DNA from 2 places in the Bacillus infantis NRRL B-14911 genome. Region 2 is predicted to be linked to the other one. Evidence: riboswitches for the same ligand, from Rfam matches in the RefSeq annotation. Region 2 holds a riboswitch; the other holds the start of a gene.
The links. Region 2 has a riboswitch for cyclic di-AMP ahead of N288_RS01165 (TrkH family potassium uptake protein). Riboswitches for the same ligand answer to the same signal wherever they lie in the genome.
Positions count from the first base shown of each region.

Region 1 (16,174 bases), 330 kb from region 2:
ACCTTGGCATAAGAGGCGCCAGAATCGAGGACCTGCTGGAGCAGCTGGAACAAAAGGAAGTCCAGAGAACGCTTAAAGAGGCCAAAATCATTACTATTACAATCGGGGGAAACAACCTGTTTAACAGCGGGGAAATCTTCAGCAATTATTCAGAAGAGACCGCGCTCGGCATCCTGGAAACCGAAATCCCCAACCTGGAAAAAGTCTTTAAAAACATTCGCGAAATCAATCCCGATGCCGTCACCCTCTATACGGGGCTGTATAATCCATTCAAGCAATCACCAGACGGAGAATCATTCGATTCTATCATACAAAAATGGAATGAATCAGCCCGCACACTGGGCTTGAAATACGGCATTCAAGTCGTCGATACCTTCAATCTCGTCATTGATGCCAAACGCGACCTGTCCAGCGATGTCTTCCATCCGAATGACACTACTTATCAGCAGATAGCAGATAGTACGTATCTTATCATTGAAAAAAGCATTGTTGAATGAGCCAGGGGGACAGGTCCCATGGCCCAGCTTCACAAAGGGCCAAGGGACCTGTCCCCTTGGTTTTTTATTAACTCTATAGATTGTAAATCTCCGTAGCCTGCGGTTGGGAAAAGTTCAACCAGCCTTATTAGCAATTCTTTTGTTGATAGATCTTTATGTTTATAAAATACTTTACTACTGCATTGTCACGTTCAGCATTTCTGAGTATATGTTTATCGCTTGATACATAACCGGAATAAGTTCGCCAGATGGTTTAGTATGCCGGATTAGCACCTCATTGTATGCCGAATAATATGGACCTAAATTCAGTTCAATCTGATCGACCTTAAATTCATCCTCACGGAAACAACAGGGCCACAGGGACAGGTCCCGCGGCTCAAATGAAAAAAGATCCAAGGGACCTGTCCCCTTGGCTCATGTTTTAGGAAATGTAAATCCTTCACCGAACACATCCCGCACATCATGCACCACGACGAAGGCTTTTTCATCGATCTGCTGGATCATCTTCTTGAGAAGGAAGAGCTCCTGCTTGTTTATGACCACGTAGAGTATGTCCTTGGATTCTTTGGAGTAGTGGCCCCGTGCATTAATGATGGTGGCTCCCCGGTCCATTTCGGCGCTGACTCTTTCAGCAATGCTCTCAGTATAGGGGGAGATGATGGTGACGGCTTTCCGGGTGTCAAAGCCGTCGATTAGATAATCAAGAATTTTGGTGCTGATGTAGATGGAGATCCCGGTGTACATGGTATTCTCAATCCCAATGACAAAGGCCGATCCGAGAACAACGAGAATGTCGAACACGAACATGGTCGTGCTCACGGCCCAGCCGAATCGCTGGTTGAGCATGCGGGCAACAATGGTCGACCCGCCCGTCGTACCGCCGGATCGGAGCACGATTCCAAGGCCGATGCCAATGAATACACCAGCGAATACCGTACCCAGCATGATATCCAGCGAGCGCCCCATATCTTCTGTGAAGTGCAGGAATACAGATGTAAAGAAGATGGCAAGCAAGGTGTACCACGTCACCCGCTTATTAAGCACTTTATAGCCGATGGCAAGCAGAATCCCGTTCATCACAAAGTTCGTGTAGCCCGGGGACCAGTCCAATACATAAAAGAGGGTCATGGAGATCCCCGTCACGCCGCCCTCGCCCAGCTCATTTGGGATTGCGAACAGATTCACCCCAAGTGCAAAGAACAGGGATCCGATAATAATCAAGATAATTTCTTTTGCTGTCGAGTTCATACGATCACTCCGTTCCTTTAGAATACCAGAATACTATAGCATAAAGGAAAGGCCGCGGTGGAGCCAAGGGGACAGGTCCCTTGGCCCATCCTCAAAAAGAGCCAAGGGACCTGTCCCCCTGGCTCTTCTTATTTTGGTGTTCAAGTAATATACTGTTATCACAAATCTAAAATAAGAGGTGTATCCGTATGAGTGACAAAAAAGCTGTCTTAGATCACGGACCTTTTTTTCATGGCACGAAAGCAGCCTTAAAAATTGGAGATTTATTAGAACCGCAGCACATATCAAATTACCAGGATAAAAAATCAAATTATATATACTTTACTGCAACATTGGATGCTGCCAAATGGGGCGCTGAATTAGCAGCATCCTCTTCAAAAGAAAGAATTTATATTGTAGAACCATTAGGTGAGTTTGAAAATGATCCAAACTTAACTGACAAAAGATTTCCCGGCAATCCGACTCGCTCTTACAGGTCTAAATCCCCTTTGAAAATAACAGCAGAACTAAGCACATGGGAAAGACATTCCGACGAAGAAATAAATCATATGCTAGCCTCTTTAAAAAAGCTGCGTGAACAAGGAAAAGCTGTTATTTACGATTAAAACAAAGGCCACGGGGACAGGTCCCGTGGCCAAGCTTCAAAAAGAGCCATGGGGTCTGTCCCCGTGGTTCTCCACCATAAAGGTAATAACGACAAATAATAAAAATGCCAGCAGGAGCAGTGTGCCGCCCACGATGAAAAAGACCATGACAAATGTTTCATTCAGCTGAAAGGGATTTAAGTTGTACATCCACATGCCTGCGGTCAATCCCAATGCTCCCGCCATTCCCAGCATACTATGGATGGCTACCAGCTTTTTATATTTAATCTTATAAGCTTTATAGAATATTCCCCATGCGAATACGGAAAGCCAGCCGACCAGCAGAATGTGCGCATGGACCGGCCTGAGGGCATAATCCATCTGACCTGCCATATGAGACCCCAAATAAGTGCCAATGACGCCAAAGATGGCAGCAAATCGAATTAACCGCAGACTCCAGATTTGTTCCATTTTCCTCTCCCCCACTATGCTTTTTTATATAACTGGAAGGGTGATTGTGAAAACCGTCCCCTCACCAGGCTTGCTCGCAACACTGATTTTCCCATCATGCAGGTCGATGATCTGCTTGACGATCGAGAGACCGAGGCCGGTCCCTCCTTTCTTCCTCGCTGAATCAACACGATAAAAACGGTCAAAGATCTGATCCATCTCTTTCTCCGACATCCCTGCCCCCGTGTCTTTAAATGTAATCACAAGGTCTGTTTCTCTTTTCTCCAAACCAATCCACATGCTGTCTCCCGGACTGCTGTACTTGATGGCATTGGTCATGAGATTATCCCATACATTCGTCATCAGCTCGGCATCATATTTGAATACACAATGTTCGAGATTATACGAGACTTCTATTTCTTTTTCCTCTATCAGCCATTGATACCTGCGGATTGCCTGTTTAATCTGCTTATCTGCCCGCACCTCTGATACCTTCATAGGGTACGCGTTTTGATCCAAAGAGGTCATAATCAATAATTGTTTGGTCAAATGAGAAAGCCGCTTTGATTCATCATTGATGATCTCCAAATACTGTACCCGTTCAGTCTCATTCACATCTAACTTCAAAAGTTCGGCATATCCCTGAATATTCATAAGCGGTGACTGGAAATCATGGGATACATTGCTGATGAAGGATTTCCGGGCTTCATCATTATGCTGTAATTGCCTCTGCATGGTGGTGAAGCTTTGTGCAAGCTGGCCAATTTCATCCCGGCGATTGATCGTCAGGTCATAATGGAAGTTTTCACGGGTCAACTCTTTGACCGCCTCTGTCAGCTGTGTAATCGGCTGGATCAGATGCTTGGCAAACCAAATCATTCCGATGATGCTGACGACCGAAACAGCCAGAATGAACCAGGCAAGAATCATATGGATATCAGAGAAAAGCAGTTTGTTATTTGGGCGGATAAACAATGCGAACTGCTGGCCATCAGAAGTAAACGGCACCCCGACCGTATTCCCTACATCATTAGAAAAGTGGCCCATCATAAAGGATTGGCTGGAATCGTCACTCATCCCGTGATAAATCTCTTTTTTATCCAATACTTTCCGGGCTTCCCCTGGAAGATCTGTCTTCGAAAACGCCTCTCCAAAAAACTGTTTTTCCCCTTCCTCATTCAACACGAGCACTTGATATCCCAGCTTCCCTACCGATTCCAAATAGGATATCAGGGCAGTTTGGTGGCCTGGCATTCCTTCGATGCTCGAGACGATCTCCTCTGCAATCTCGACATTCTGGCTGTCGATCTTCTGCTTGGTCGTGGCCGTGTATACCCAGTTTGCCAGGAAGAAACCGGTGATAATACTGATAGCCAGGATCGAGAGGGCAGCAGCGACAAACTTCCGGTACAGCGTCCTCATCCGATAGCCTCCAGCTTATAGCCAATCCCTCTCACGGTTTGAATCTCAACCGTCGCCCCATGTTTCCTGAGGCGATCCCGGATCCGATTGATATGGGTATTCAGTGTTTGTTCGCTTCCTTCATAATCAATTCCCCATACCTGCTCAATCAATAAGGCCCGCGGGGCAATCTTTGGAATGCGGGAAGCAAGAATGCTCAGCAATTCAAATTCTTTCAGCGGAAAAAGAATCGTCTCCTGATTGATCATCACCTCAAAGTTCTTGCGATCCAGCACCATATTCCCCGCCTTGATCACTGTTTCCATTGCCCGCTCCATCCTCCGCAGGACAACAGCTACACGATACAACAGCTCCTTCACCTCGAAGGGCTTAACAATATAATCTTCCGATCCGGACAAGAAGCCCCGCTCCTTATCATCCAGCTGTCCCTTTGCCGTCAAAAGAATCACAGGTATATCATAATCCTCTGACAAAATCTTCGTCAGTTCGAACCCGTCCATTCCCGGCATCATCACATCGACCACCGCTAAATCAACGTTCATCCCTTCTAATATCTTCAAAGCTTCTTCTCCATCATTCGCTTTGACTACCTGGTACCCTTTCCGGCTCAAATGGATGGAAACAAGCTTTTGAATATAGACATCATCATCTACAACCATGATTTTCATGAACGGACCTCCTATTGGCGAATACGGCGGACTGCCTTCGCCATTGTGCTATTGATTATTATGAGAGGTCTGATGATCTTTCTCAAATGCTAATATCAAAGCTGGCAGCAGCACTCCCCGAACCAGGAAAGTATCCATCAGGATACCGACTGCGACCATGAAGCCAAATACGAATAAATCAGCAATCGGCATCGTTGTCAGGGCCGCAAAGGTGGCAGCCAGGATAATACCAGCAGATGAAATCACTCCGCCCGTATTGGTCATGGCAATTTCCAGGGCCTTTTTTACACCATGGGCCTTTCTTTCCTCCATAAAACGGGAAACAAGAATGATATTATAATCCACTCCCAATGCCACCAGGAAGATAAAGGCATAAACAGGCACGCGGGTGCTTATCGCATCGAAACCGAACAGAACATCTACCAGGAAGCTTCCAAGACCCAATGCAGAAACATATGACAGCAGGATAGTCCCCACCATATAAATAGGCATTTTAATAGAACGGGTAAGGGCTATTAGGAGACCCAGAATTAAGACCGTTTCAAGGATCATGATCATCACAATATCTTTATTATTTACATTTCTCTCATCAACCAGCTTTGCCGTAACTCCTCCATAATACGCTTCCCCGTCAATAGAAAGATTCCGGAGCATTTCTGGTGATGACTCCTGGAGATTCTCCATAAAATCAATTGCCTCTCTTGAATAGGGATTCATCGATAAAGCCACACTCAACTTTAAAGCATTGCCATCCTCAGTTTGTCCATCCTTCCGGACTGATGCGATGCCGTCCAGACTTTCCAATTCTGCTTTGATTTCGTCCGTCTTTTCCTTCGACAGGGACTCACTGCTTTCAATGAGCAAAGTAGAAGGAGCAAGCTCTCCCTTATCAAACTGGGACTCCACAATTTCATATCCGACTCGGGACGGCAAATCTTCAGGGAACTTCTTCACTGTATCGAATTCAAACTCAATGTTCATCACATTGATTGCTGTCACAACCAGGAAAATCCCTGTCAAACCGCCGCTAATCCATGGTTTTCTGACCACCAGCCTTGCAATCGATTTCCAAAACGTGTGTTTCAGACCCTTTTTATCCCCATATTTCGGCACCTTCGGCCAAAACGCCTTACGTCCAAATAGGGTAAATAACGCAGGTACAAGCGTAATGGAAGCAAGCATAATAAAGAACATGGCCAGCCCGAATACCGGGGCAAAGTTCTGATAATCACGGAAATTAGCGAAAAATAAGACCAGCATGGCGGCCATCACTGTACCGCCCGCGAAAAAGACTGGCTCACCCGTAGCGCGCATGGCATTTTTCATCGCCGTATATTTACTCTCCACTTCATTAAGCCCTTCACGATAACGGGAAAACACAAATAAAGAATAATCAATAACAGCCGCGAAGAGCAGGATGCTCATAATGGAAGTCGTCGAGTTATTGATTTCCAGCCCGGCAGCCCCCATCAGTGCAACACTCTGATTTACCACCTGGTAGACGATGATCGTAGCCAGAAGCGGGATGAACGCCAGCAGCGGCGAACGATAAATGACAATCAGCAGCACCAATACAATCACAATCGTTGCTAGCAGCAACACGACATCTGCCTGTTCAAACAGCTTCGTTGTATCTCCTGCAATTCCCGCTGGCCCTGTAATATAGAATTTTGTGCTTTCTAATGTATCCGCAATTTCATTGCCGATTTTTGATGCTCTATCGTTAATTTCTGAATAATCCTTGCTTCCAAGACCTTTTTCCAATTCCATCGGGACAATTACCGTTGATTCATCTACGGAAATGAACCCTTCCAATGCCTGGGGAGGAAGCTTGCTGATATCAACGATTCGATCAATCCCTTTAATATCTTCTGCAAGAATTCCTTTCACAATCTCATTGACTTCATCTAATTGAATATCACCGGATTTATTATGAAAAACTAGGATTCCTGGGGTTCCCTGCTCATTTGGAAATAACTCCTCTATCTTATTCTCAGCAATTATCGATGCCGCCTCATCAGGGAGTGATTGAAAATTACTCACTTTATAGTCGCCAAGCTTTGGCCCGGCACTTAAAGCTATCATCAGCACCAGCCAGACTATGATTGTGATCCACATCCCCCGTTTTGTTGATACCCAGTCTGTAATAGGGGTCAGCCATCTTTTCATTACATAGCCTCCTTTTTATTATTTGCTCCCCATTATAAATTTCTAATATAAATTCAATATCAACTTTTGTTTACAAAAAAGGCGCCTGGCCCCTCATACTTCAAAGAGGGACCAGGCACCTTTTTATAAAATTACTCTTCAAGCTAAATACGGAGATCGAAACTCCTCAACAAACAGCCCCGCCTCCAGGACATTCCTCCGGGCTTGGGGGCAATCCTTATTCGTACCAATAAACATATAATAGTCATAACCAAAATGAACAAAAAACTCTTTTCTGAAGCTTAATTTACACCAGACAGCTTCCCTCAAGGTTAACCTCGCCATTTCCGTGATTTCTTCTTTCCGGACGGCTTTCCCTATCCAGATATCTGAGAGGAAAAGCAGTTTCTCCTGGACCGCTGCCGCTTCCGTCCACATCTCAAGAGCATTAACATAAAGTCTGTCCACGCCCGCCTCATCCATAAAAGCAGTGATGGCTTGAATGTAGTTTGTTTCAGTACGCAAGTATTCCTCTTCACCGACCTTGGTGCCTACCTCTGAAAAGCTAGTCCATTCGCTGTCATCGAGATAATTGCCGTATGCATCCCTTTTTTGAGGATCATATTTTGTCACTCTATAATAATTCACTATGCACCTTCCTAACGTTGGGGTATGGGGAAAGTGCCAAGGGTTCAGGTCCCCTGGCCCTACTTCAAAAAGTGAGCCAAGGGACCTGTCCCCCTGGCTCCTTCAATCTTGTATGGTGATGCCGGGACATCGCTTTTTTAACTCAGCAATAAACTCCCTTTTCTCTTTTGGCGAAATTTTTATGCTTCCGAAGGCTGTTGTTTTGTTGAAAATTTCAAGGGCATCCCTCGATGACAGTATTCTGTAGCCAGTGAAAATATCATTTGCAGGAGATACCTTTATTATATTTTCGTAAGAAATCCTGCTTCTAAACGGCCCGCCTTTTATAAATAAGCAATCTTTATAGAAAATATATTTAACCGAAAAAGCAGTCCATAAAATAAAACCCGTCACTATCAGGAATGTTGAAGCAAGTATCAGAACCGCTGGCAATTGAGTGCCGCCTTCAATGAATAATGGGAAGAATGAGACAAAAGCAATCACGAGCACCGCAGCCAGAATTAAATTAGTAAAGTAAGCATCTATTTTTGAATGAAAAACCATAAAAAGCACCTCCCATAAATAAATATCTTATTATATACGTTTTAATAAAATGAAAGTTTCAGACTTGGTGGGTGACCCAAGAGGCCGGGGGGAGAGGCCGGGGGGACAGGTCCAGTGGCCCAGCCTTAAAAGTGAGCCAAGGGACCTGTCCCCTTGGCCCAAGGAGGCAGCGGGCCCACCCGGCAGCCCAGCCCACCCCCGGCCCCTATCTTCCATCCGCCACGATATGGATGTCTATGTTGGATGTTTCTCTCATGATCATGTTGACGATGGATCCTTTTTTGATTTCCTCCCATCGGGTCCTGGCTGACTGGCCTAAGAGTATTTGGGTGACATTCAGTTTTTTTGCTACTTCAATGATGACAGCTGCAGGTTTTCTGCTGCGTTTCTCTTCTAATATTATTGTCGCGTTAAACTGTTCTGCGAGCATTTGCCATTCTTTTATTTTCTGCTCATTAACCGGACTGCTATCACTGCGTTTTTCTGCGGTTACATTCAGGATGTATAGTTCAGCTTTCATCCTATGGGCCATCCGCCAGCCCCGCCTTATTAATTTTTCGGCAGTGGGGCCGTATTGGACGCAGACAAGTATTTTCTCGTTCACACCGATAGGGCCGTTTTCGAGGCTGCCGCTGATCTGCTCGATCCTTTCATCAACATCGTTGGCAATCTCCCTTAGAGACAATTCACGCAGGGCTGATAGATTATTAATCGTAAAGAAATGGGACAGGCTTTGTTCGATTTTCTCTGGTGCATAAATCTTTCCGTCCGAGAGTCTCTTCCGCAATGTTTCCGGCGGGATATCAATCAGCTGAATTTCATAGGCCTTTTGCACAAAGGTGTCCGGGACCCGCTCTCTTACCTTAACCCCTGTAATTTGCTGGACGATATCATTGACGCTCTCGAGATGCTGAATATTCACGGCAGAAAAAACATCAATCCCGGCATCGAGGATAAGGGAAACATCCATATACCTTTTTGGATTTTCAGATCCGGGGATGTTAGCATGAGCCAGCTCATCGACAATGACAAGATCTGGTTTCCGTTCTATGATGGCCTCTACATTCAGTTCATAAAACTTCTTCCCCTTATAGGGAATAATTTTTATAGGAACCTGTTCAAGGTCTTTGATTTGCTCCTCAGTCTCTATACGGCCATGGGTCTCTATGAAGCCAATGACCACATCTTTGCCCTCTTTCTTCAAATCTGAAGCATCTTGCAGCATTTTATAAGATTTGCCGACTCCAGGGGCTGCCCCTACATATAATTTAAGTTTTCCGCGGCTGGATTCAGTGATTTCATGAAGAATCTCTTCAGGTGTTCTTCTTCTAAAATAAGGATGATTTTGTTTCATTCCCGTCACCTCGATTCAAGATCCGCATACGCAAAAGGCACCCTAACCAATATGATTAGGGAGCTTTTTCACTACTGCAATAATTTTTCCAAATCCAGATTCAGCATCAGGACATTGACACGTTCTTCTCCAAACAAGCCCAGCTCTTTGCCTTGAGTGTTTTCTTTGATCAATTTTGTTAACTGGTCTTTTGATAGCCCAGTTTCATCCATAATTCTATTAACCTGGGCCAGCGCTCCCTCTACTGAGATATGGGGATCAAGCCCTGAACCTGAGTCAGTAACCAGATCGACCGGCACCTCACTGATTGGCGTATCAGGGTTAGCTGTTTTCCAGGCTTCTATTGATTCTTCCACCCGCTGGAGCAGATCCCCATTAGAAGGGGCATAGTTATTGGAACCGGATCCTGCCCCGTTATATTCAATAGCTGATACCCTTCCATGGAAGTATTTCGGATCTGTAAAATTTTGTCCGATCAATTCAGATCCAACCACTTCATTTTGTTCGTTATAAATCAAGCTCCCATCTGCTTGATCCGGCATGATGGCCTGTGCCATTCCAGTTGTCGCAATAGGATATATCAGGCCGGCGAGGATCATGATGGTAAAGCTGGACCTGATGATTGGACCCGCAATCTTTTGTTTGTTTTCCATCAGTAGCTTCCTTCTTTCATATAAAATTTAGATAAAAATTGAGACGAGCATATCTATTAGCTTGATTCCGATGAACGGTACAAGGACACCGCCCAGTCCATATATGGTTAAGTTTCGTTTCAATAAGCTGTTGGAGCTCATCGGTTTGTATGCGACCCCTTTCATAGCAAGAGGAATCAACAATGGAATGATGACTGCATTGAAGATCAAGGCCGAAAGGATGGCAGACAATGGCGTTGACAGCCCCATGATGTTCAAAGCAGACATCTCGGGAATGGCCAGCATGAACATGGCCGGGATGATGGCAAAATATTTCGCGATATCATTGGCGATACTGAACGTCGTCAGTGCTCCGCGGGTCATAAGCAATTGCTTTCCTATGGAAACCACTTCAATGATCTTGGTTGGATTGGAATCGAGATCCACCATATTGGCGGCTTCTTTGGCTGCTGTTGTACCGCTGTTCATCGCAAGGCCCACATCTGCCTGGGCCAGCGCAGGTGCATCATTGGTGCCGTCGCCTGTCATGGCCACTAGCTTCCCTTGGGATTGCTCATACTTTATCACTTCAATCTTATCTTCCGGTTTACACTCAGCGATGAACTCATCCACACCCGCTTCCTTCGCTATGGTGGCAGTGGTCAGAGGATTATCGCCAGTTGCCATGATTGTTTTAATGCCCATCTTCCGTAGCTGGTCAAAGCGTTCTTTCATTCCAGGCTTCACTGTGTCCTTCAGATAAATCAGGCCAAAGATTTTTCCTTCCATCGCAACGGCCAAAGGTGTACCGCCTTCACGGGCAATTTCCTTTGCTTCTTCATCCAGATCAGCCGGAATCTTTCCTCCCTGGGCCCTTACCCAGCTTTTGACTGAATCGACTGCCCCTTTCCTCACCTGGCGGCCATCCTTCAGATCGATCCCGCTCATTCTGGTCTCTGCCCTGAACTCAATGACCTGGCCTTCTGCAGCCACCGAACCATCGAGTCTGCTGCCTTTTTCCTTCAGCAATTCTATGGTGGAGCGCCCTTCAGGTGTTTCATCATGCAGGGAGCTGATCCCTGTCCAGTAGTGGAGCTCTTCTAAAGAAGCATCTCCCACTGGGATGAAATTGCTCGCCATCCGGTTCCCAAATGTAATCGTACCTGTCTTATCCAGAATAATTGTATTGATGTCCCCTGCAGCTTCTACTGCTTTCCCTGACATGGCAAGAACATTGAACTGGGTAACACGGTCCATCCCCGCAATGCCGATTGCCGACAGCAGTCCCCCGATCGTCGTCGGGATCAGGCAGACAAGCAGTGAAATCAGTACAGGTATTGCAAGCGAGAACCCAAGGTAATTCGTGAAAAATGGAAGTGTGACAACCACGATCATGAAAATTAACGTCAAGCTTGTGAGCACAGTGTTCAAAGCAATTTCGTTAGGCGTTTTCTGGCGTTCTGCTCCTTCTACTAATGAAATCATCCGATCTAAGAAAGACTCGCCAGGATTGCTGGTGATTTTCACTATAATCTGGTCACTGACCACCCTTGTTCCGCCCGTAACAGAATTGAAATCACCGCCAGCTTCCTTGATGACAGGAGCCGATTCACCCGTGATGGCTGATTCATCCACAGACGCCAGGCCTTCGATGACCTCACCGTCGCCGGGAATCATTTCACCCTGTGAAACCACGACTATGTCGCCTTTCTTGAGAGATGTTGAAGCCGTTTTTACTGTTTTTCCATTGGCTTGCAAAAGGTTTGCTGTAATTTCCTGTTTCGATTTTTTCAAAGAATCAGCCTGCGCTTTTCCGCGTCCTTCAGCGAGTGCTTCAGCAAAATTTGCAGATAATACAGTAAACAGTAGGATCAGGGCCACGGTGATATTGAACCACGGTTCAACCTCGCTTCTGCCAAAGGCATCAGGCGTAAAGCATAAGATCAGTGTAATGATGAAACCGATCTCCACCACGAACATAATCGGATTCTTCACCATTTTTCTCGGGTCAAGCTTCGTAAAAGACTCCTTAAGCGCCTGAACCACCATCGCTTTATCCATCATTTTATTTTCATCCTTATTGTCTTTATGGTTAGGCTGCTGGGGAACATGGGGCTGAAAAGATTTTTTGTCCTCTTTGCCATGCAGCCCTGCAGCTTGATTTGCTTCTTTTAACACATGATTAGCCATGATTATTCACTCCCACCTACAATGTCAGATATTCTGCGACTGGCCCCAATACAAGTGCCGGGAAGAATGTCAGTGCACCTACAATAAAGAAAGTACCGACCAGAATCACTCCGAAAAGAGGGGTATCTGTGCGGAAAGTCCCGATTGTCTCGGGAACAATCTTCTTCGATGATAGTGAACCAGCGACAGCCAGCATGGTGACAAGCCCAAAGAATCTTCCTGCATACATGACGATGCCTGTTGAAATATTCCAAAATGGTGTTGCATCCCCAAGCCCTTCAAAACCGGATCCGTTATTGGCAGCGGAAGAGGTATATTCATACACAACCTGTGAGATTCCATGGAAGCCGCTGTTTGAGATGGCTCCGGCACCAAGCGGCGTATACAAGGCAATTGCAGATGCACCCAGTATCAAAAGAGGATGCATAAGCATTGTTAAGGCGATGAGCTTCATTTCCCGCCCTTCTATTTTCTTGCCCAGGAATTCAGGTGTACGGCCCACCATCAGCCCTGAGAGGAATACGGCAATCATGGCATACATGATTACATTGATGAATCCTGCTCCAACCCCGCCGAATACTGTATTTAAGAGCATGTTGGAAAGGGCCAGCATTCCGCCTATAGGTGTCAGCGTATCATGCATCGTGTTGACGGCACCTGTTTCAGAGGCTGTTGTGACAAGCGCATAGAAGATGGATTGGCCTGTGCCGAACCGGACTTCCTTCCCTTCCATGCTGCCTTGATCTGTATTAATTCCCAGTGCATTCAATGCAGGATTGCCTTGATATTCATAGAACAGGGCAGTGCCAAGGAATACAGTGAAGACCATCAGCATTGATACAAACAAGACACGTCCCTGTTTGGCATTTCCGAGCATTTTTCCATATGCAAACGGCAAAGCAGTCGGCAATAGGAACATCAGCAATATTTGAATGATGTTGCTGATAGCATTCGGATTTTCAAACGGATGAGCTGAATTGACTCCAAAAAAACCGCCGCCATTATTGCCAAGTTCTTTGATGGATAAAAATGTCCCGACAGGTCCGCGCGCGATCTCCTGGGCAGTCCCCTCGATCGTATTGACTGTTACAGTAGGCTCCAATGTCTGCGGAACCCCCAATGCGACCAGAATTAATCCTGACACAATGGCGATTGGCATCAAAACACGCGTAATCGCTCTGAATAAATCAACAAGGAAGTTTCCAATTTCTTTTCCAGACAGCGCCCTGACAAATGCGATGGCAGCTGCCAAAGCCGTTCCCGGCGCCGCAAACATCATAAACAGAATTCCAATCATCTGCCCGAGATAGGAAAGGCCCGACTCACCGCTGTAATGCTGCAGATTGGTGTTGGTCATAAAGCTGATGGCTGTGTTAAAGGCCAAGGTTGGATCCATGCCAGGATTCCCGCTCGGATTCAAAGGCAGGATGCCCTGCAGCCGGAAAACCATATAGACTAGGAGAATCATAAATCCATTGGCTAAAACAAGCGTCATGGCATACTGCTTCCATGTTTGGTTTATCTTTTTGATACCGCTGATTTTAAAGAGAATGTTTTCGATCGGGCCGAACACTTTATCCAGCCCTGTTTGGCTATAATCAAAAGCCTTTGCCAGATAGATGCCGGCAGGCTTTGCTATCAGAATCACCGCCGCCATAGTGACAATGATTGAAAGAATCGTCGTAATCACCTTTTTTTACCCCCAAGTAGTTAAAATTTCTCCGGATTAAGTAATACATAGAATAAGTACAATGTAGTAAACGCCGTAATGCCAAGCAGCAGAACCATTATTTATTTTCACTTCCTTGCTCTACGGCTTCAGCGGACCAACTGGCAAGTCCGAGCATTAAAGCCGGCAGGATGATGAAAAGGCTGACCATGATAATGTCCGACATTTTGATAACCTCCTGATTTCTAACTTAATAGACATGAAATATTGCTGCTTTTGGAATACACCACATATTTTGCTCCATATGTGCAATAAAGGCGCATTGGATAGCCATGAACCGTGGCAGCGACAATGATAGGTGCACAAGTGCTGTTCCTGATGACCTTCAGCAGGGTGCATGTTTCTGCAATCTCACTTTCAAAGACAATCACCTTCATGAACCGTCCCTGGAGAATCAAGTACTCATCTTTGAGGCCGAACTCCACCACACGCTGATGGCCCCTGCTTTTTAAAGCTCTGATCACTTGAGGATCAGATGAAACAAGGCAGCATGAATGCGAATCGCTCAAATGGCTTTGTACCCGCAGGAGCACTTCTTCATTTGGAATGCAGACAAGTATGGCATCCTCTGTTTGAGGCAGTGTCAACACAGTTACCTCCCTTCTTTTTTAAAGCCCTGATTTACTCGTTGCTCAGAGATCATCAAAAAGCATTATCATGCCTGAAAAGTTGTGAAAGCGTTTGTTCTCAGCTGAAATACTGGAAATAAAAACCATATTCTGAATACAAAAAGAGACCAATGATTACTTCTCCCCCAATATGAATCCAAGAGCACAGATCATCCGCATCTTTGTCCAGATGCAAAAAACTGCATAGAAAAATCTCTTGTTCATTTGGAGAAAAAGCACCCATTGGTCTACTTAACACCCAGCCGGCTGGCATCAGCCCTCTATGTGTTCTGTCTTCCATGTTCACTTTTTCAAGATAGGCATAATAAAAAGACCTTCTTATCACTCAAGCTGCCCTGTCCGTTGTTTGACACAACAAAAAGGGCCCCCTGAAAAGGCGGTCTCTATGACCTCCTTCGCTTTAGCCGACGAAGTTAGCTGACGGGTAGGATGGCGAAAGAGTTTGAATCTCATCCCTTCTGCAATAGCAGAATTAACCCCTGTTGATTGGTTCCTCCGTTCTCGTTTCCGAGACTAGGCCGAATATTGAGTTGTTTGATTGCTGTTTACGAAAGCAATCGTACTCCTGCTCAAGGAAAATGTAAATCTTAAAAAAATGCCATATTTGGCTGTTTTTTTTGATATTGAGGATTTTTCTTTAGTTTTTCTCTTAAATGCTGACTAATTAGCTGTTTTTCGATGTTTTTTGAAATTCATATTTTTATTGACTTTAGCAGTGCCTCTCACTAACATAAACCTTGAAATTCGCTATAACTTTGAAAATCTCAGGGAGGAACTGGAATTGCAATCTTCTAAACGACGATTAGAGGCTGAATTAAGTGAAGCATTCATCAAGCTGCAAAGGGAGCTGATCGGCCGCGGGCCGCAGGAGACCAGGACATATATTGTGGAGGATATGGTCATTGCCAGATTCAAAGGTGTCCTGACCGTGGAAGAAAAGCACCTGGTTGAACATGAAACCGGCAGGCAGCTTGTCAAAAAGATGCGGCAGGTTCTAAGAGAAATGTACAGCACGAACATTGAGGAGATAGTCGAAAAACATACCAAATGCAAAGTCCTTTCAAGCCACAGTGACATCAGCACCAAAATGGGAGAACGCATGGAAGTGTTTGTGCTCGATAGAAACCTGGAAAAATGCCTTGAGTAAAAAAGTTGTATTTCTTTAAAAAAGAGAGCATTTTCGAGAAAAGTGGATTTTTCTAAAGAAATTCAATCCTAATTTCTTATTTTCCGGGTTTTTCCTTTATGCGAGTGGAGATTATCATAAATCCTAATTCTGACCTGATCCGCTGAATCCATACAGAACGGAGGACCCAACTGATTATTCCAGAATAATTATGGGGTGAAGCCGAAAGGCCGGGGGACTTCTGCCTTCCGAACCCGTCAGCTAACTTCGTAAGCGTTGCAGGAGAGAGGAGCGATATCCATCCAG
Region 1 is NC_022524.1:4,752,127-4,768,300, forward strand. Features, by position in the region: gene N288_RS23555 (SGNH/GDSL hydrolase family protein) at 1-497, shown strand, start outside; partial or broken gene N288_RS25600 (hypothetical protein) at 527-842, opposite strand; gene N288_RS23565 (YitT family protein) at 912-1,745, opposite strand; gene arr (NAD(+)--rifampin ADP-ribosyltransferase) at 1,934-2,350, shown strand; gene N288_RS23575 (hypothetical protein) at 2,387-2,800, opposite strand; gene N288_RS23580 (sensor histidine kinase) at 2,825-4,201, opposite strand; gene N288_RS23585 (response regulator transcription factor) at 4,198-4,869, opposite strand; gene N288_RS23590 (MMPL family transporter) at 4,918-7,038, opposite strand; gene N288_RS23595 (hypothetical protein) at 7,177-7,665, opposite strand; gene N288_RS23600 (PH domain-containing protein) at 7,768-8,208, opposite strand; gene kdpDN (KdpD-like non-kinase potassium sensor) at 8,414-9,562, opposite strand; gene kdpC (potassium-transporting ATPase subunit KdpC) at 9,634-10,215, opposite strand; gene kdpB (potassium-transporting ATPase subunit KdpB) at 10,243-12,384, opposite strand; gene kdpA (potassium-transporting ATPase subunit KdpA) at 12,401-14,062, opposite strand; gene N288_RS25920 (potassium-transporting ATPase subunit F) at 14,095-14,172, opposite strand; gene N288_RS25925 (hypothetical protein) at 14,172-14,279, opposite strand; gene N288_RS23625 (hypothetical protein) at 14,299-14,700, opposite strand; cyclic di-AMP (ydaO/yuaA leader) riboswitch at 15,130-15,272, opposite strand; gene N288_RS23630 (Na-translocating system protein MpsC family protein) at 15,485-15,889, shown strand; cyclic di-AMP (ydaO/yuaA leader) riboswitch at 16,020-16,159, shown strand.
Region 1: linked by a shared signal. The riboswitch ahead of N288_RS23625 (hypothetical protein) and the one ahead of N288_RS01165 (TrkH family potassium uptake protein) in region 2 are both predicted to bind cyclic di-AMP.

Region 2 (15,663 bases):
GTTATTTTCCCGGAATGTTTGAGGGATGGCCGGTACTGTCTGCATTACCTTGAAGCTGCCGTCATTCGGGCTGTATTCGAGCACGATTACCTCGGAGCTCAGCTCTGTCATCACATAGGCAATATTTCTTTCCGGGTGGAAAACAAGATGCCGCGGACCGCTGCCAGGCTTTACATCCAGTGTGGCCGCTTCCTTCAGCACTCCATCATTTAACTCATAGGTAATGATTTCATCTGTACCCAGGTCAACGGCTGCAATGAATTTTCCATCTGGCGTAAAACCTGCATAATGGGCATGCGGCTTTTCCTGGCGGTCTGGGTTTGGACCTGTACCCTCATGCTGGGCAACCGATGAAGCTGAAAGCAGGGAACCTTCCCCCGTCAGTCCGTAGGCTTCAATTGTACCTTTATGGTAATTGGCAGTCACTGCATAGTCCGAGTCTTTATTTACACTGATATGGCATGGAGATGCACCGTCAGACAGCTGGCGGTTCAGTTCCGTAAGCCCGCCGTCATCGCTGATGGAGAACGCGGCTGCGCCGCCTTTCGCCCCTTCCTTTACGACGGAATAAAGGCGTGTTTTATCTTCGCTGACTGTCACATATGTAGGGTTTTCAAGCTCTGCGGCGAGCTTGACATTATCGAGCCTGCCGTTTTCTGTATTCAATTCAAAAGAATAAATGCCTTTGCTGTCGCCTTTTGTGTAGGTGCCAATAAATCCGGAAAAAATATGGTCCTTCATACTAATTCTCCTTTCAAAGTGCGGAATTGCCTCTATTATAGCATGAACCTTTTCAGTGTATTCAGCAGGGCATTGTGAAAAAGCCAAAGGACCTGGCGGGTTAGTCTGCCAGGTCCTTGTGGCCAGCTGAGCCCTTATCCTTTAGGATAGTCTGAATTAGGCTGGCGCGGGTCAGTATAATCGCGGTTCACTTCATCTCTCAGTCTGTCTTCATCTGCAAAGGGGTTGCTTACCACCTTGTCACTGAGAGGGGTGTTTGGATCTATATTTTCATCTGTATACGGGCGGTTTTGATCATTGTGGTCCTGGAATGCATTTTCGCCTTTATCCAGTTCACCGGGGTTAAGCGGATCGACAATATAGTCGTCATACTTATCTTCCTGGTCCGTAGCCCGGATGGCTGTATTCCTGTCTGTTGTGCCTACGAAATCTTCGTCAGTGCGGCGGGCGTCATTGACAGCTCCTCCGGTGAAGATCGTTTCATCATCTGTCAGGCGGTCGCGGTTCCGGTCATCGGGATCCACAAGGATCAGGATTCTTCCTTCTTTTACCTCTGCTTCATAACGGCTGGCCTCTTCTTCCGGGATGCCCATGCCGATCAATGCGCCTGCAAGTCCGCCTGCCCCGGCGCCAACCGCTGCCCCGGTCAGTGTTGCAGCAATCGGGCCCGCCGCAACGATCGGTCCAATTCCAGGGATTGCAAGGGCACCGATGCCCACAAGCAGCCCTGTGAGCCCGCCCAATGCTCCGCCGGCAGCAGCGCCAGCCGCAAGGCCTTCCTCTGTCTTCGTCCCGGTTTCCTCGCTCACAGCGTCAAGATCATCACGGTTTTTGCTGATGACGGAAATGTCCTCAGCCCGGTAGCCTTCTGCTTTCAGCCTTTCAATTGTTTCAACCGCTTCATTCTCTGTTGCATATGAGCCTACTACGCGCTTATTATCTTCTGCCATGTTCATTCCTCCTTATTATATAAAAACTTATCTAATAGAATACATACCCTTATGTGAAAAAGGCCTAAACCTCAGCCTGCCTGAAATATATGGCAAAGAACCGCTTCGTACAGGGACACTCACGGGAGTCAGCATTGCAATACTGCAGGGAAATGCTATGATATAATTGTCAGACTTTTTCATGGGAGAAGGGATTGCATTGAGGAACGAATTGCTTAAGATTGGCACAAGAATAGTAGAGAGCAAAGAGCAGCTCGTCAATCACATATTTGAACGGGAATGCCCTTTCTATAAGGAAAAGCTTAAGAAATCGACTGTTGCCAGAAATCAGATAGCTGAATGGCGCAAGGCCTTGATTCAGATCCTGGGTGAATCATTATATATGGATCAGGAGGAAAGCGGGCGCAAAATTGAAGAATGGGCCCGTAACACAGGAGAAACTGCGATAGAAAACGGCGTTCCCCTGGACGAATCCCTCCGTGTGCTGTCCCTGTTCAGATCGGTTATTTGGGACGTTTTCACTGAGGAGCTGGAGAAAAATCAATTTGCTGCTGTCACGATGCTTGATGTCAGCAAAATCATCAACCCGCTCCTGGATGAGGTCGCGTATATATTCAGTAATATTTACATGAACTACAGCACAAGGAAAATAGAAGTAGCCCGGACTGCCCTGCAGGAGCTGTCCGTTCCGGTTGTCCCGATTTCAGAGGATATTGCCGTTCTTCCGCTCGTTGGGGAAGTAGATACAGAGCGCGCAAAATTCATTATGGAAAAATGCCTGAAAAACAGCTCAGAGCTTCAATTAAAGCAGCTGTTCATTGATGTTTCAGGCGTCCCGATGATAGATACGATGGTTGCCCATAATCTGTTTCAGATTGTAAAGTCATTAAACCTGATCGGCGTGAAGGCAACTATGACCGGAATACGGCCGGAAATCGCCCAGACGATCGTGGCCCTCGGGATAGAATTCCGGGAAATCCCCACGAGGGCAAATCTTAAGCAGGCGCTGATGGCAGCAGGATTCGAGCAAACTAAAAGATGATATTTGTGTGAAACTTATATACAAATGAGGAACTGACTGAATATAAAGTGATACACTAATCATATACAGTTGAAGGGAAATCTATTAAGCAGCCTTCTGCAAAAGCGGGGAGTCGAACATGAAGCTGGGATTAATCATCGTTATAGCCATTATCATCCTTTCTTTAATTTTCACCCTTATGCTGGCCGGCAAAAGTGATGCTGACTACTCAAAGTCAGCCAGGAAAAATACGGTCAACCTGACTGTGATTTATGCAGTGGTCATTCTGCTTTCTATTGTCGCGCTGGGTGTCTATATAAAATGGGGAATCTAAAAAAAGTGAAGCGTGCACGCTTCACTTTTTTTAATTGGCTGCCTGCCATTGTCTCTGCACCTGTTCCTGTGCAAGGCGTGCAATTTCCTCTTCTTGTGTCCCTCTATGTGCGATTACATTTGTCATATAATTTTTTCCGCCGTGATTAACGGTTACAGTTACTTGTACCATGCTTGTTTATTCCTTTCTTAATGGTATTTTAATATAGTGATACCATTTTAAAAGGAAAGTGAAACCTGTTTTACTGAAATTATGAGCCTAATCTATTATTTAGAATGGAAGGGGCATTTGCCTTCAATCGGCTTGATATCATCGCCGATGAAGTATTGCTTCCATTCCCGATGCTCAGGATCCCCATAATGGCTGATATTCGGATGCTTTGGCAGTCCATCCCACTTTTCCACTCGTTCCCTGACTTTTTCCCTGGACATAATTCCTCCTTTTGAAGTGCCTTCCAGCCCCTCAAAAATTCTCCGCGGCTGGAATCCCAGCACAAGGCTGTTACCTAGATCCCTTGTTTTCCGCTGCTTATAGGCTGGCGCGTTTCCAAATACAAAGAAGGGCTCTTCCGCAAAAGAGAATGCCCATAGATGGTGGTCCGGGTCCTCTGGATCATCCTTTGGCCAAGGTTTTTCATCCTGATCATGAAGATACTTCAGAATGTTCCAGAAATATTCGCGGTAGTAAGGGATATCCTTCTCTTCTTTTTCCGGCTCCACAAACACAAACAAGCCATGGCGGATAAGCTTAGGGGCATCAAAAAGATCAATGAACTGTTCCAGCGCCTTCGGAAGCTGTGACCAGTCCTCCTGTGAAATATATGCATAGCGCAGCTCCCCGCGGTTTTCAGCAGTCATGCCGAAATAGCACGGGAAGGTCTTGTCTGTGACGGTTTGATGGAAGGTCTTATATTCTTCAATGACCCAGGCAGGCACAATGTCAGGGTTAGTCATATCTTCTTTTGTCAGCAATGATTTTTGGATGGTTTTCATAATCAGCTCTCCTAATGTTTTTTTTCCATAGTGCATGAAAGCCGGCTTCCCGCAGGAGGCCGGCTTCATCTCATGCTTCAAAGATCATTTCTCTTCTTTGCAGTTATTCATCTCTTTTTTCATTCATGCGATTATGCTCCGGATTTATCGGATCAGCGTTATCCGGCGTCATCGGCCGGGCAGGGCCGGAATCCCCAGCTTGAGTGCCCCTGGAGGCATCTGGAGTCATTGATTCTTTAATCTGGGTGGTGCGGGCATCTTTATTGATGCTCGTCTGCTCAATTTTACGGTCAAGCTTTTGCAGATACTTGGCTGCAAAATCCTTTCCTCCTAAACCAAAGGCAAGGCCAAAGGCGAGGGCCAGTCCGCCGAGTATAAGGATAAAGGCGGAATTGACGATGGAATGGGCGACGCCAAGCTGGTCCAGGGCCATAAAGATGGAAATGGCTACAATTGCATATTGTGCCACAGATGAAAGAAGGCGGAAATGAGGGCCTTCCAGCAGGCTTGAAAGCAGCTTCTTTACCAGGGTTCCGAGCCATAATCCAGCTCCAAGAATGACAAGGGCTGCAAGAACATGCGGCAAATAGGCTATGACCCCGGTTGCCAGTGTGACAAGGAAGTCGAGCTTCAACAGGTTCAGAGCCTGTACAACAAATAAGAGGACAACAATGATCTGGGCAATATAGCCGATCAGCTGGGAAATCCCGCTTTTTGCAGCCCCGGTTTTATTTTTTTTGAATCCGATGCTATTAAAATATGAGTCTGCGCCGATTCGTTCAAGAAGGCTGGCAACCATCTGCCTGACCCATTTTCCGAGCCAGATGCCCGCAAGGATAAAGGCGATGGCTACAATGATATTCGGGATCATGGTGAGGACATCGTTCAGCATGGCAATCGCGGGCTGTGATATTCCTTCCAGATCCAATTCTTCGAGTGCCGCGATTACGACCGGGATCATAATGAAGACAAAGACGATATAGCCGGCAACAGATGAAAGGGTGGTCCCTTCAAACAGCTTGGACAGGCCGAAACGCCCGACAAGCTTTTCCGTACCGATGCTCTGCAGGAAGCTCGTGACAATATCACGGACCAGCTTGGCGATGAACCAGCCGATAAACAGAATAAGGGCAGCGGCAAGGAGTTTAGGAAGGAAAGCCAGAATATCATTGAGCATGCTGGCAAACGGTCCGGAGACTCCCTCGAGATTCAAGGCTGACAGCACGGCAGGAAGGGAAATCAGCAGAACCAGATAGAATACAATATTGGCAGCTTTATCGACGATATTGGAGGAATCGTGATCTCCTTTAATGAATTTATATTTGTTCAGTGTTTCATGGACGCGAAGCGTTCTGCCTCCACGCTTGATGAGAAACTTGAGGGCGGATGCCACCAGCCAGGCAGCCAGCAGGATCAAGGCAGCCTTTAGAATGCTTGGGATGGCACCTGTAATAGTCGAGAACATGCCTACTAGCGGAGTAGCCAGGAAGCTTAAGTTTAAGATATTGAAGAACCAAATAAAGACAAAAATGAGAATGAGAATATAAACGATTTTGCTTATGATTTTCTCAGGGGAATACTTTCTGTTTCCCGACTCGGCAAACAGTTTGTTATCAAGATTGGTTTTGCGGAGGCCTTTCAGGACCGCCTTTTCAACCGCCTTTGCAATGATCCATCCCAACAGGAGGACGACTAATGCCAGCAAAAGGTCGGGAAGCTGGTTCAGATAGCCATTCCAGCCATTCCAAAAAGCATAATTATTATCCAACTAGATCCACTCCTTAACATAGATATTTACATTTACCCAGTGAGTTAGCAGATAAACAGGCTGCAGGCAGCCGAATTGGAAAATAAAGTTTGGAAAAGCAAAACCTTTTTCCTGTGAAGCAGTCTAATATTCAGGAAAACAAGAGGGGGATCGATCAGCCTTGGAGCATATTGTCCGCAAAGCCATAAAAGGGGATGATGAAGCTTTTCTTGATATCATCCGTTCCTGCAAGGCAGATTTGTATAAAACCGCACTCGCCTATATGCGAAATGAGGAAGAAGCTCTTGAGGCCGTGCAGGAAGTAACCTTCCGGGCTTACAGGAGCATAAAAGATCTGAAGCAGCCTGCCTATTTCAAGACATGGATCATCCGTATCATGATCCATTACTGCTGCGACAGGCTCAAGAAGCAACACAGGCTCGTATATAATGAACAGCTGCTCCTCGCATCGGGCGGGGAAGAGGATACTCTTCTATTCGAGGTCCAGGATGCAATGGAGGCGCTCGATGACCGCTCCCGTGAACTGCTGACGCTAAAATACTTCCACGATCTTAAAATCAAGGAAGTGGCTGCCCTGTACAACCGTCCGGAAGGAACCGTGAAAACATGGCTCAATAAAGCGTTAAAGTCATTAAGAGAGAAGCTCGAGGAAAGCGGGGGGAAGATGGATGTTTGAAAAGGAAGAAAAAAAGCTTGAAGCCATACGGGAGCGGTATCAGGAGTTTCCTGTGCCGGATGAACGGCTGGAGGAAGCAATCATGAAAGGGTTCCGGCAAGCCAAAGCTGCCCCGAAGAAGCGGTTCATCAAAAGGAGCTGGCTGCCCGGTCTTGCAGCCGCCCTGCTATTGCTCGGATTTTTGACCAGCATCAGAGTTTCACCGGCCTTTGCCAACTATGTCGCAGAATTGCCAGGTATGGAAAAGCTGGTGGACCTTATCCGGTATGACAAGGGCTGGATATCCGCCGTGGAGAATAACTATATGCAGCCGCTCGGCATATCCCGGGAGAAAAACGGGGTCCGGGTGACGCTTGATGGTGCTATCCGGGATGAACGGGGGCTGGTGGTGTTTTATACAGTTGAGTCAGAGGAGAAACAGGTGCTCCAAACGGAGAGGATTATTTTAACTGGTGCAGATGGCAAAGAGCTTCCGCCGGGTGCTACTAGTTATGGAGGTGCTAGTTATACTGAGGAGCCAGTTAATTCAGTAAGTGATTCAATAGATTACTTTGCTATTGAACCTTTAAAAGCAACTGAATTCAAGATAGAGGTGAAAATTAAAACAGAGAAGGGGCTTGAATCATTTGAAATGGATTTTTCTGTGGAAAACTTAAAAGCGAATAAGAAGGTGTATACGCTAAACAAGACCGTATCTATTAAAGGTCAGAAAATCACCTTCAAGAACGTAACTATATATCCATTGCGCGCAGCTGTACATGTGACGTTTGATCCGGAAAATAACAAGAAGATCTTTAATTTGGACGATCTGAGGCTTGTTGATGAAAATGGAGAAGTTTGGTCAGGGATTGTAAACGGAGCAACAGCAAGCATTTTAGCTGAAAACGAAAAGATTTTCTATCTGCAGAGCAATTACTTTAAAGAGCCTAAGCAGCTGTACCTGACACTAAATAAAGTAATGGCTATAGATAAAGAGGATACAGAAGTGGTTATTAATACAGAAACACTAAAAATTATAAAGCAGCCAAAGGCTGAAAAATTGTCAGGGGTGAACTTGGAAGGGAGAAATTTATCTGTAAAGGTTCGTGCTGGTCAAGACTACCACCACCAGCTTTTCATAACTGCCAAAGATGCTGAAGGTAGAGATCTGAGCAACGGGAGCTCATTCTTTCAAACCAGCGTAGATGGTGTATACCAGGAATATGGGTTGATGCTATCAGAGGCAGACCCGCTAAAATACAAAAATCCAATCACTCTTGAACTAGGTGCGTTTCCTACCTGGATTAAGGGGGATATAAAGCTGCCACTGAAATAGGAAATGAGAGATCTGGAGTTTTCAATGATAGTGCCGGACAACAACAGGCAAGCCCTGTCTGTTCTATATGGGACCATTTATTGAAACGGAGAATTTGTTAGAACCAGGCCGAAATGAAGTAATGCGGCCTGGTTTTACTTATGACCTAAATCAGTTGCGGTTAAAATGTCGTTTTTACTCAGGCCAATGCTTAACACCAGTTCATATTGTCAAACACCTGAATAACCGCCTCCGCATTTCGTCTTGTCCAGCTCCGGACGCAAGCGTCCACCGAATTCCCCTACCCCAACAAAACATCCTCACCAGGATACCGAATTTTCTCCGGTTTTTGTTTGGCGAAGGAGAAGGCGAGTGTGAGCGGGCCGAGTTTGCCCAGGAACATGATGAAGATGATGATTTCTTTTCCGATTTCCGACAGGTCGGCAGTGATGCCCATGGACAGGCCGACCGTTCCGAAGGCGGATACTACTTCGAAAATAATTTTAATAAATGGCAAATCCTCCGTGATGCTCAGGACAAAGATGGCGATAAAGACGAACAGGATGGAAATCATTGAGATGGCCAACGCTTTTGTCAGATAGTTGACGCTGATGGTGCGGCGGAAAATGACAATGTCTTTTTTGCCGCGTATGAATGTAATGACAGCCATGATAATGATGATAAAGGTCGTCAGTTTAATTCCGCCGCCGGTGGACGCGCTCCCCGCACCCACAAACATTAACAGCAGCATATACAGGACAGTTGCATCCTCAAGCCCGCCGATGTCCACTGAATTGAACCCGGCAGTCCTCGGCGAAACGGCCTGAAAATAGGATGCCCAAAGCTTTTCCCAGCTGGTCAGATGGGCGAGGGTCTGCGGATTATTATATTCTAGGTAAAAGATGACGGCCATTGATACAATATTGACCGCAAAGGTGCCCACAATCATCATTTTGGAATGAAGCGACAGCCTTTTGAATTGCTTTGATTTCCACAGATCGGCCAGTACGGTAAAGCCAAGACCGCCAATGATAAAGAGCATGGAAATGACAATATTGATGACAGGATCGCCGACAAACCGGCTGAGTCCGTCCGGCCAGAGCTGAAAGCCTGCATTGTTGAAGGCGGAAACAGAATGGAACAGGCTGTAATAAAATCCATCCTGCCACCCATACAGCGGAACCCATCTCAGGCAGAGGAAGAACACAGCAATGGCCTCGATCGTAAAGGAAAAAATAAACAGGTAGCGGACGAGGCGTATGACTCCGCCGACCGACGTCTGGTTCAATGCCTGCTGCAGGACAAGGCGCTCCTTGAACCCGATTTTCCTTCCGAGCATCAAGTAAATCAGCACAGCGAAGGACATGATTCCAAGGCCTCCGAGCTGGATGAGGCACATGATGACAATCTGGCCGAACAAGGTATAGGTAGACGCCGTATCAGCCACTGTCAGCCCTGTCACGGTCATAGCCGAGGTGGCTGTGAACAGGGCATCGATCCATGAAACACCATGAACGGTTGAAAAGGGAAGCTTCAGCAAGGCGGCCCCCAGCAGGATGAAAAACAGGAATATAAGGGTCAAAAGCTGCGGCGGCGTGATATTCAGGTATTTTCGCTTCATGATCGATAAAGCTCCTTTTTCCTCAAATAGTGAAAAGCAATATATTTTTGGCCAAAAAAAAACCATTCTTATCCACGGAAAAGAACGGTCAATATACGTATTGGCCTTTCTCTCAATATGCTTACGGAGTTAGCTGCCGGATTAGGAATTGAGAGCTTCCTTCCCGGCCTCCGCCAGGATTCACCCCGGGCAGGCGCAAACAGCCTCCTGCCATATTGGTTCCCCCGTTCTTAACATAAGATTCAGCAAAGGTATGAAATTTGAGTGTGATTATAATAATTAAAATACTCCCGCTCATTTGCAAAGTCAATCAGGAAATTGTAAATTTTTACGAATCAAAAAAACCGTGCACAGTGCACGGTTTTGCAAGTCTATTCCTCCAGATGGATACGCCGGTAGTCATCCTCCAGAATGCTCATCATGATGGAATCATGGTATTGGTGATCGTAAAATAAAGCCTCTCGCTGGACGCCTTCCTGCATGAAGCCGAGCTTTTCGTAGACATGAAGCGCCCGGTCGTTATAGTTGAAAACATTCAGCTCGATCCTGTGCAGATTCAGCACGCCGAACGCATAGCCAAGCATCAGTTCCATTGCTTCGCTGCCATAACCGCGCCCCTGGTTCTCTTCCTCGCTGATGTTCACGCGGATATTGGCATTTCGGTTGGTGCTGTCTATATCCTGAAGGGCGATATCGCCGATCACTTCATTCGTTCCATCAAGGACAATCAATAAGAGGATGGATGATGAATCCTCCGCCTTTTCTTTAATATAAGAAAAGATCTGATCTTTGGAGAAAGCTTTTTTCAGACCGGTAAGCTTTCTTGACCGTTCATTATAGAGCAGCTTCACATATATATCCGTATCTTCTGTACTGATGGGCCGAAGATAAATCCGTTCTCCCTGCAGGAACCTTATAGCATCCATTTGTACTCCTCCTTGGCTTTTCCTAATTACAATATAATCCAATCCCGCTCAATTAAAAATAGATATATTATCCCTTTCAGTAATTTGAACATCAATATAATTGAAACATCAAAAGTTGGGTAAATGTAATAGCAGATACACTGTTCGAAAAAAAGGGGGCCTTGGCCAGGATGGATTATAGAAAAGGAATGCTTATTTATAATGGAAATGCCGGTCAAAAAGATATAGAAAAATCGCTTGCAGCTTGTGTTCCGGTCTTGTCTGCAGAGCTGGATTCCCTGATTCTGCTGCCAACCAAGAGGGAAGGGCATGCAAGAGAGCTGTGCAGGGAATATGGATCTGAGGTGGATGTTCTTTTCATCCTGGGCGGAGACGGGACGGTACATGAATGCATCAATGGATTGGCGCCGCTCGAGGATCGGCCGGCCATCGGCATATTGCCTGGGGGGACTTGCAATGATTTTTCAAGAACATTGAATATCCCCCAAAATATACGTGATGCAGCACTTGCAATGATCTCAGGAGAAGCAGAGCCGGTTGACATTATGCAGGCGAATGAAGACTACTTTCTCAACTTCTGGGGTATTGGGCTGGTGGCGGAAGCTTCGGAAAATATTAAGGCAGCAGAAAAAAACCTATTCGGGCGGATCAGCTACTTCCTGAGCGCCTTGCGGACGATCAAGGAAATGGAGCCATTCCATGCTTCGCTTATAGTGGATGGAAAGGCCATAGAGGAAGATGCCGTTATGATACTTCTGGCCAATGGCCATTATATTGGCACTAATGCATTGCCTTTTGAGAATCTTGACTATAATGACGGACTGGCTGATTTATTTATTATAAAAGATGCCAATCTTGCTTTAATGAAAGAAGCACTTACAGTAGACAGCATGGAAGCAAACGAGAATATTCTCCATTATAAGGGAAAGGAAATACAAGTAAGCACAGAAAAGAGGATGGAAGCTGACATGGATGGAGAGGTATATTCAGCGACTCCGTGCCGGATAAGCGTCCATGAAGGACATATGCAAATGATAAAGCCAGGGCAGCCTTAAGGGCTGTCCTGGCTTATGGTTGTTTCAGGAGGTTCGTTCAGTGCTCCAATTTCTTTCAGGATAAAATAAAATCCGCCTGCCGATACAATGGTAAAGCCCCAATTCAGGATCTGCCTCAGCACGATTCCCTGGTCAAAGGCATCAACCCCGTATTTTCCAATGAGCCAGACCTTAATGGAGGCAAGAAGAATGAATTTCAGAGCAAAGCCTGCCGTGATCAGGCTGAAGATCATCAGTGTTTTGCTTTTAAAGAAAACTTCCTTCATGCTGCCCCTGTCTTTTCCCTGCAGTTCCATAAAATCGAGAGTGAAATAGAGGAAGACTGGCTTTTTCAGCACAATCGTCAACAAAAACAGGCAGCCCAGCACGTAAGAATAAATGACGTTATTCCATAGAAGCTGAAGGGCCGACCCGGCGAGCACATCGATCAGGGTGCCGATCACCAGGTTCACAAGAAGGAACAGGCCGAATAGATTGATTTTTTTAAGCTGAAAGAAGCGGTACAGTGTATAGATGATGCCAGGTACGGATGACAGGATCATCGCCAGATAATCACCAAGCACGTCCCGGCCGTAATTCCAAACAACAAGAGGGAGCACAACATAAAAGAGAATGTCTGGCACCATTGAATTTTTCTGCATTTTTTTCGTTCCTGCCTTTTTTAAAGGTTTCTGTAATTAAGTATTCCCCATAGAAAGTAGAACTCCTTTATTTTCTTATAGGAGTATACAAAAAAAGAGCCGCTGGGCTCTTTTTTATGCTAGGAAGGCTTTCAGCATCCAGATTTTCTTTTCCAGGTCTTCAATCAGCCCGACGGCAAGGTCTTCTGTGACCGGGTCGTTTTCTTCCTCGGCGAGTCCTGCCAGCTCTTTTAGTTCCGTGCTGATCGTGCTGTAGTCTGATATAAGGGCAGCGACCATTTCTTCTGCGGTTTCTTCACTGCCGTTATCCTTGATAGACGCATGTTCAAGGAACAAGCTCATTGTGGCAATCGGCCTGCTTCCTGCTGCCAATGCCCGTTCTGCAATTGTATCCACATTCGCTGCTGCTTCATTGTAAAGCTCTTCAAATTTCTCGTGCAGGGTGAAAAATGCAGGTCCTTTTACAAACCAGTGAAAACGGTGAAGTTTAGTATATAGGACGCTCCAGTTGGCGATTTGTTTATTCAGGCTGTTTGTCAAAGTCATAGTGATTTCCTCCTCGTTTTGTCCTTAATTAAATTATATCAAATATTATTTTATAATCAATACTTATTTATAATAATTATAAATAAAATATAAGTATAAAAAAACGGCCATTAGAGGGCCGTTTTCAGTCAGACGGTTTTTTTCTTTTTGCGCATAATCAGATAGATGATATATACGATGACAATCAAAGCTCCGCCTATAAGTGTCAGCATCCCGAAGTTCTCTTCAATGAAGGGCCGCGCCTGGGCGCCAAGTACCATAATAAGGGCAGCTTCAAGGAAGAAGCGAGCGCCTCTGCCTATGATGGACCAGATAATGAGGGTCCTAAGCTGGACTTTTGTGATGCCGGCAAAAATGGTGAACACTTTATAAGGAATTGGGGTAAAGCCTGCAATAAGGATGGCTACTGGCCCGTATTTATTGAAATAGTTCTCGACTTTCTGGATTCTTTCTTCAGAGATGATGTACCGCAAAACAGGGCGGCCCAGTTTTTTACCGATGAACCATCCGAGAATGGCGCCAAGGACAGATGCCACGGTTGTGATGAACGCATACCAGATGACGCGGTCGGGATTGGAAATGCCCATTGGGATTAATAGTACATCCGGAGGGATAGGGAAGAAGGATGAGTCGGCAAAGGACACAAAAAACAATCCAAAGATACCATACTCCATAAGCCATTCTTCAATCGAGTGAATCAGTTCTGACATAACGGATCTCCTTTAGCAGCTTCGTTAAATATCCTCAAGCCCCTTGTACAGAGAGCTTAAGGACAGCACACGAGAAGTATATCATTTACTGTCTGCCAAGTCATGCAGGAGTCCGATAATTACATTCATTTTCAAAAAAGGCAAAGGGGGATTACCGATGGCCGGCTGATCCGGCATTTCCTGTACCCGACAAGAATAAAAGGGTATACATCTGCCTTGCAAGAAGATAAATGAATGCCCCGATCAGGATGGCGAACAGGTCGAGCCAAAGCCCATTCTGGTATTTTTCAGGCTGCTTGAACCAGTCAAGCGATGTCAAACCCGAGATAAGAGCAGCCGGAACAAGAATGACCACCCAGGGGCTCTGCAGCCATTTCGCTTTATAAGCCTGTGACACAGCTTCATACAATACCTCTGCGATCCCTGCAAGGAAGAACACAAGCATATAGGTGGTGAAAAGGTAGCCGGGCTCCAGGCCAAACTCATACTGCGGGTTATAATACACCATAGCCTCGTATGATAGGAGATGAAGGGAAGCCGTCAGTAAAATCGTGCTGAAGAGGAACCGGAAAATTTTATAAAAAGGAAAAACGGCTTTCTTCAGCTCTGAGCTGATTCGCTTTTCATTCCCGAAGCATCTGATCGCTTCCCCGGCGGCTTCCTCCTCGGACCAGCCGAATGCCATCAGCTCTTTTGCATGCTCTTCAAGATGAGAGGTCATCTCAAGCCTCAGCTCTTCCCGTTCAGAATGGTCCATTGGCAGGCCGTCAACGATATGATCAATATACTGATCGATTGTCTTCATGAGTAGCCCTCCGAAAATTTGTGGATCAAATCGCTGATCTTGTTCCAGTTTTTGAGCTTTTTGCCCAATTCTTTGCGGCCGTCTTCGGTGATGCTGTAATACTTCCGCCTGCTGGCTTCAAGCTCCTGATGCCAGTAGGAAGTGACAAACCCTTTTGCCTCCAGCCGCTTGAGAGCCGGATATAGAGTTCCTTCATTCATGCTGTATGCTTCATCGCTTTTTTTGCGGATTTCCTTTGTCATTTCATATCCATAGCTGTCTTTTTCAGAAAGAAGGGATAATAAAAGAATATCGATGCTTCCTTTTAACAGTTCTTTATCCACGAAGGGTACCTCCAGGTTCATTTGTTTACATTGTACTTCAATGTACATTGTATTACAAGGTAAAGGGCGAAAGGTAATGAAATCAGTTACAATGGGTATAGAGATAACAAAGGAGTTTTTATATGGAATATTTACTATTTTTATTGCTGGGCGGAGTGATCAGCGTCCTCTCCGGCTTCTTTGGAGTAGGAGGAGGATTCATCCTGACGCCTGTTCTGCTATTGATCGGGTTTGCGCCCCTTGAGGCGATTGCAACCAGCCTTTTTTTCTCAATAGGCACTTCACTGTCAGGTATAGGCGCCCATTTCAGGCTGAAAAATATCCTTTGGAAGGAAGGGGCAATACTCGGGGTGAGCGGTATGCTTGCCACCCAGGCCGCAAAGCCGCTGGTGCTGTTCCTAAGTGAAAAAGGCCTGGATGCAACCGTTATCCCGGCCTGCTATATTGTACTGCTCTCCTATTTCGCGTTCACTATGTTCCGGCAGGGAAAAAAGACCGGTGAACAGTCCCGCGAGGGCAGGCCATCCCTGGCTGGAATGCTGCTGATCGGATTTTCAGGCGGTTTTGTCTCTGCCGCTTTAGGAGTGGGCGGAGGGTTCATCATGGTTCCCCTGTCAATCGCCTTTCTGGGACTGCAGCCGAGAAAGGCAGTGGGGACAAGCCTGTTTGCTGTCCTTCTGATTGTCAGCACTGGATTCCTGTCGTATGCATCTGCTGTGGAGATCAGTTATCTGACTGCCATCCTGCTTGTTGCCGGCGGCCTTGTCGGATCCCAGGCCGGCGCATGGCTGACCAATTTTTATAAAAATAAGGACATCAGCCTGCTGCTTTCAGGATTGTATATTGCGACTCTCCTAAGCGTCGTTTTCAAGCTGGTCCATCACAATCTGATCGGCATTGTCCTGCTGAGCCTATTTATTACTTATTTCTTTTTCCTGTCACTGTCGAAGATCATCAGGAAGAAGGAAGCGGAGGCATAGAGGCAGGAGGGGAGGGCGCTTTGCCCTCCTCTTTTTTTACATTTTCTTTGGCGCCGCAATCCCAAGCAGCCGCAGCCCTTCTTCAAGGACAAGGGATACAGCCCGGACCAGGCTGAGTCTTGTCTCAAGCCCCGGCGTATCGTCCAGTATCCGGATCTGCCCATAATATTTATTGAAGCTCTGTGCCACATTGATGATATACTTGGCAATCACTGAAGGCGAATAATGCTTATGGGCTTCTTCAATCTTCCCGGTAAAGAGGCTGAGCTGCTTGAGCAGA
Region 2 is NC_022524.1:192,820-208,482, forward strand. Features, by position in the region: gene N288_RS01120 (lactonase family protein) at 1-741, opposite strand, end outside; gene N288_RS25755 (general stress protein) at 876-1,691, opposite strand; gene N288_RS01130 (STAS domain-containing protein) at 1,891-2,733, shown strand; gene N288_RS01135 (hypothetical protein) at 2,852-3,046, shown strand; gene N288_RS01140 (BA3454 family stress response protein) at 3,077-3,217, opposite strand; gene N288_RS01145 (YqcI/YcgG family protein) at 3,313-4,038, opposite strand; gene N288_RS01150 (mechanosensitive ion channel) at 4,142-5,806, opposite strand; gene N288_RS01155 (sigma-70 family RNA polymerase sigma factor) at 5,967-6,482, shown strand; gene N288_RS01160 (DUF4179 domain-containing protein) at 6,475-7,797, shown strand; gene N288_RS01165 (TrkH family potassium uptake protein) at 8,078-9,397, opposite strand; cyclic di-AMP (ydaO/yuaA leader) riboswitch at 9,502-9,655, opposite strand; gene N288_RS01170 (GNAT family N-acetyltransferase) at 9,769-10,323, opposite strand; gene N288_RS01175 (YegS/Rv2252/BmrU family lipid kinase) at 10,494-11,378, shown strand; gene N288_RS01180 (VC0807 family protein) at 11,375-12,019, opposite strand; gene N288_RS01185 (Dps family protein) at 12,134-12,565, opposite strand; gene N288_RS01190 (YqaA family protein) at 12,694-13,275, opposite strand; gene N288_RS01195 (permease prefix domain 1-containing protein) at 13,427-14,080, opposite strand; gene N288_RS01200 (PadR family transcriptional regulator) at 14,077-14,403, opposite strand; gene N288_RS01205 (sulfite exporter TauE/SafE family protein) at 14,526-15,383, shown strand; gene argS (arginine--tRNA ligase) at 15,420-15,663, opposite strand, start outside.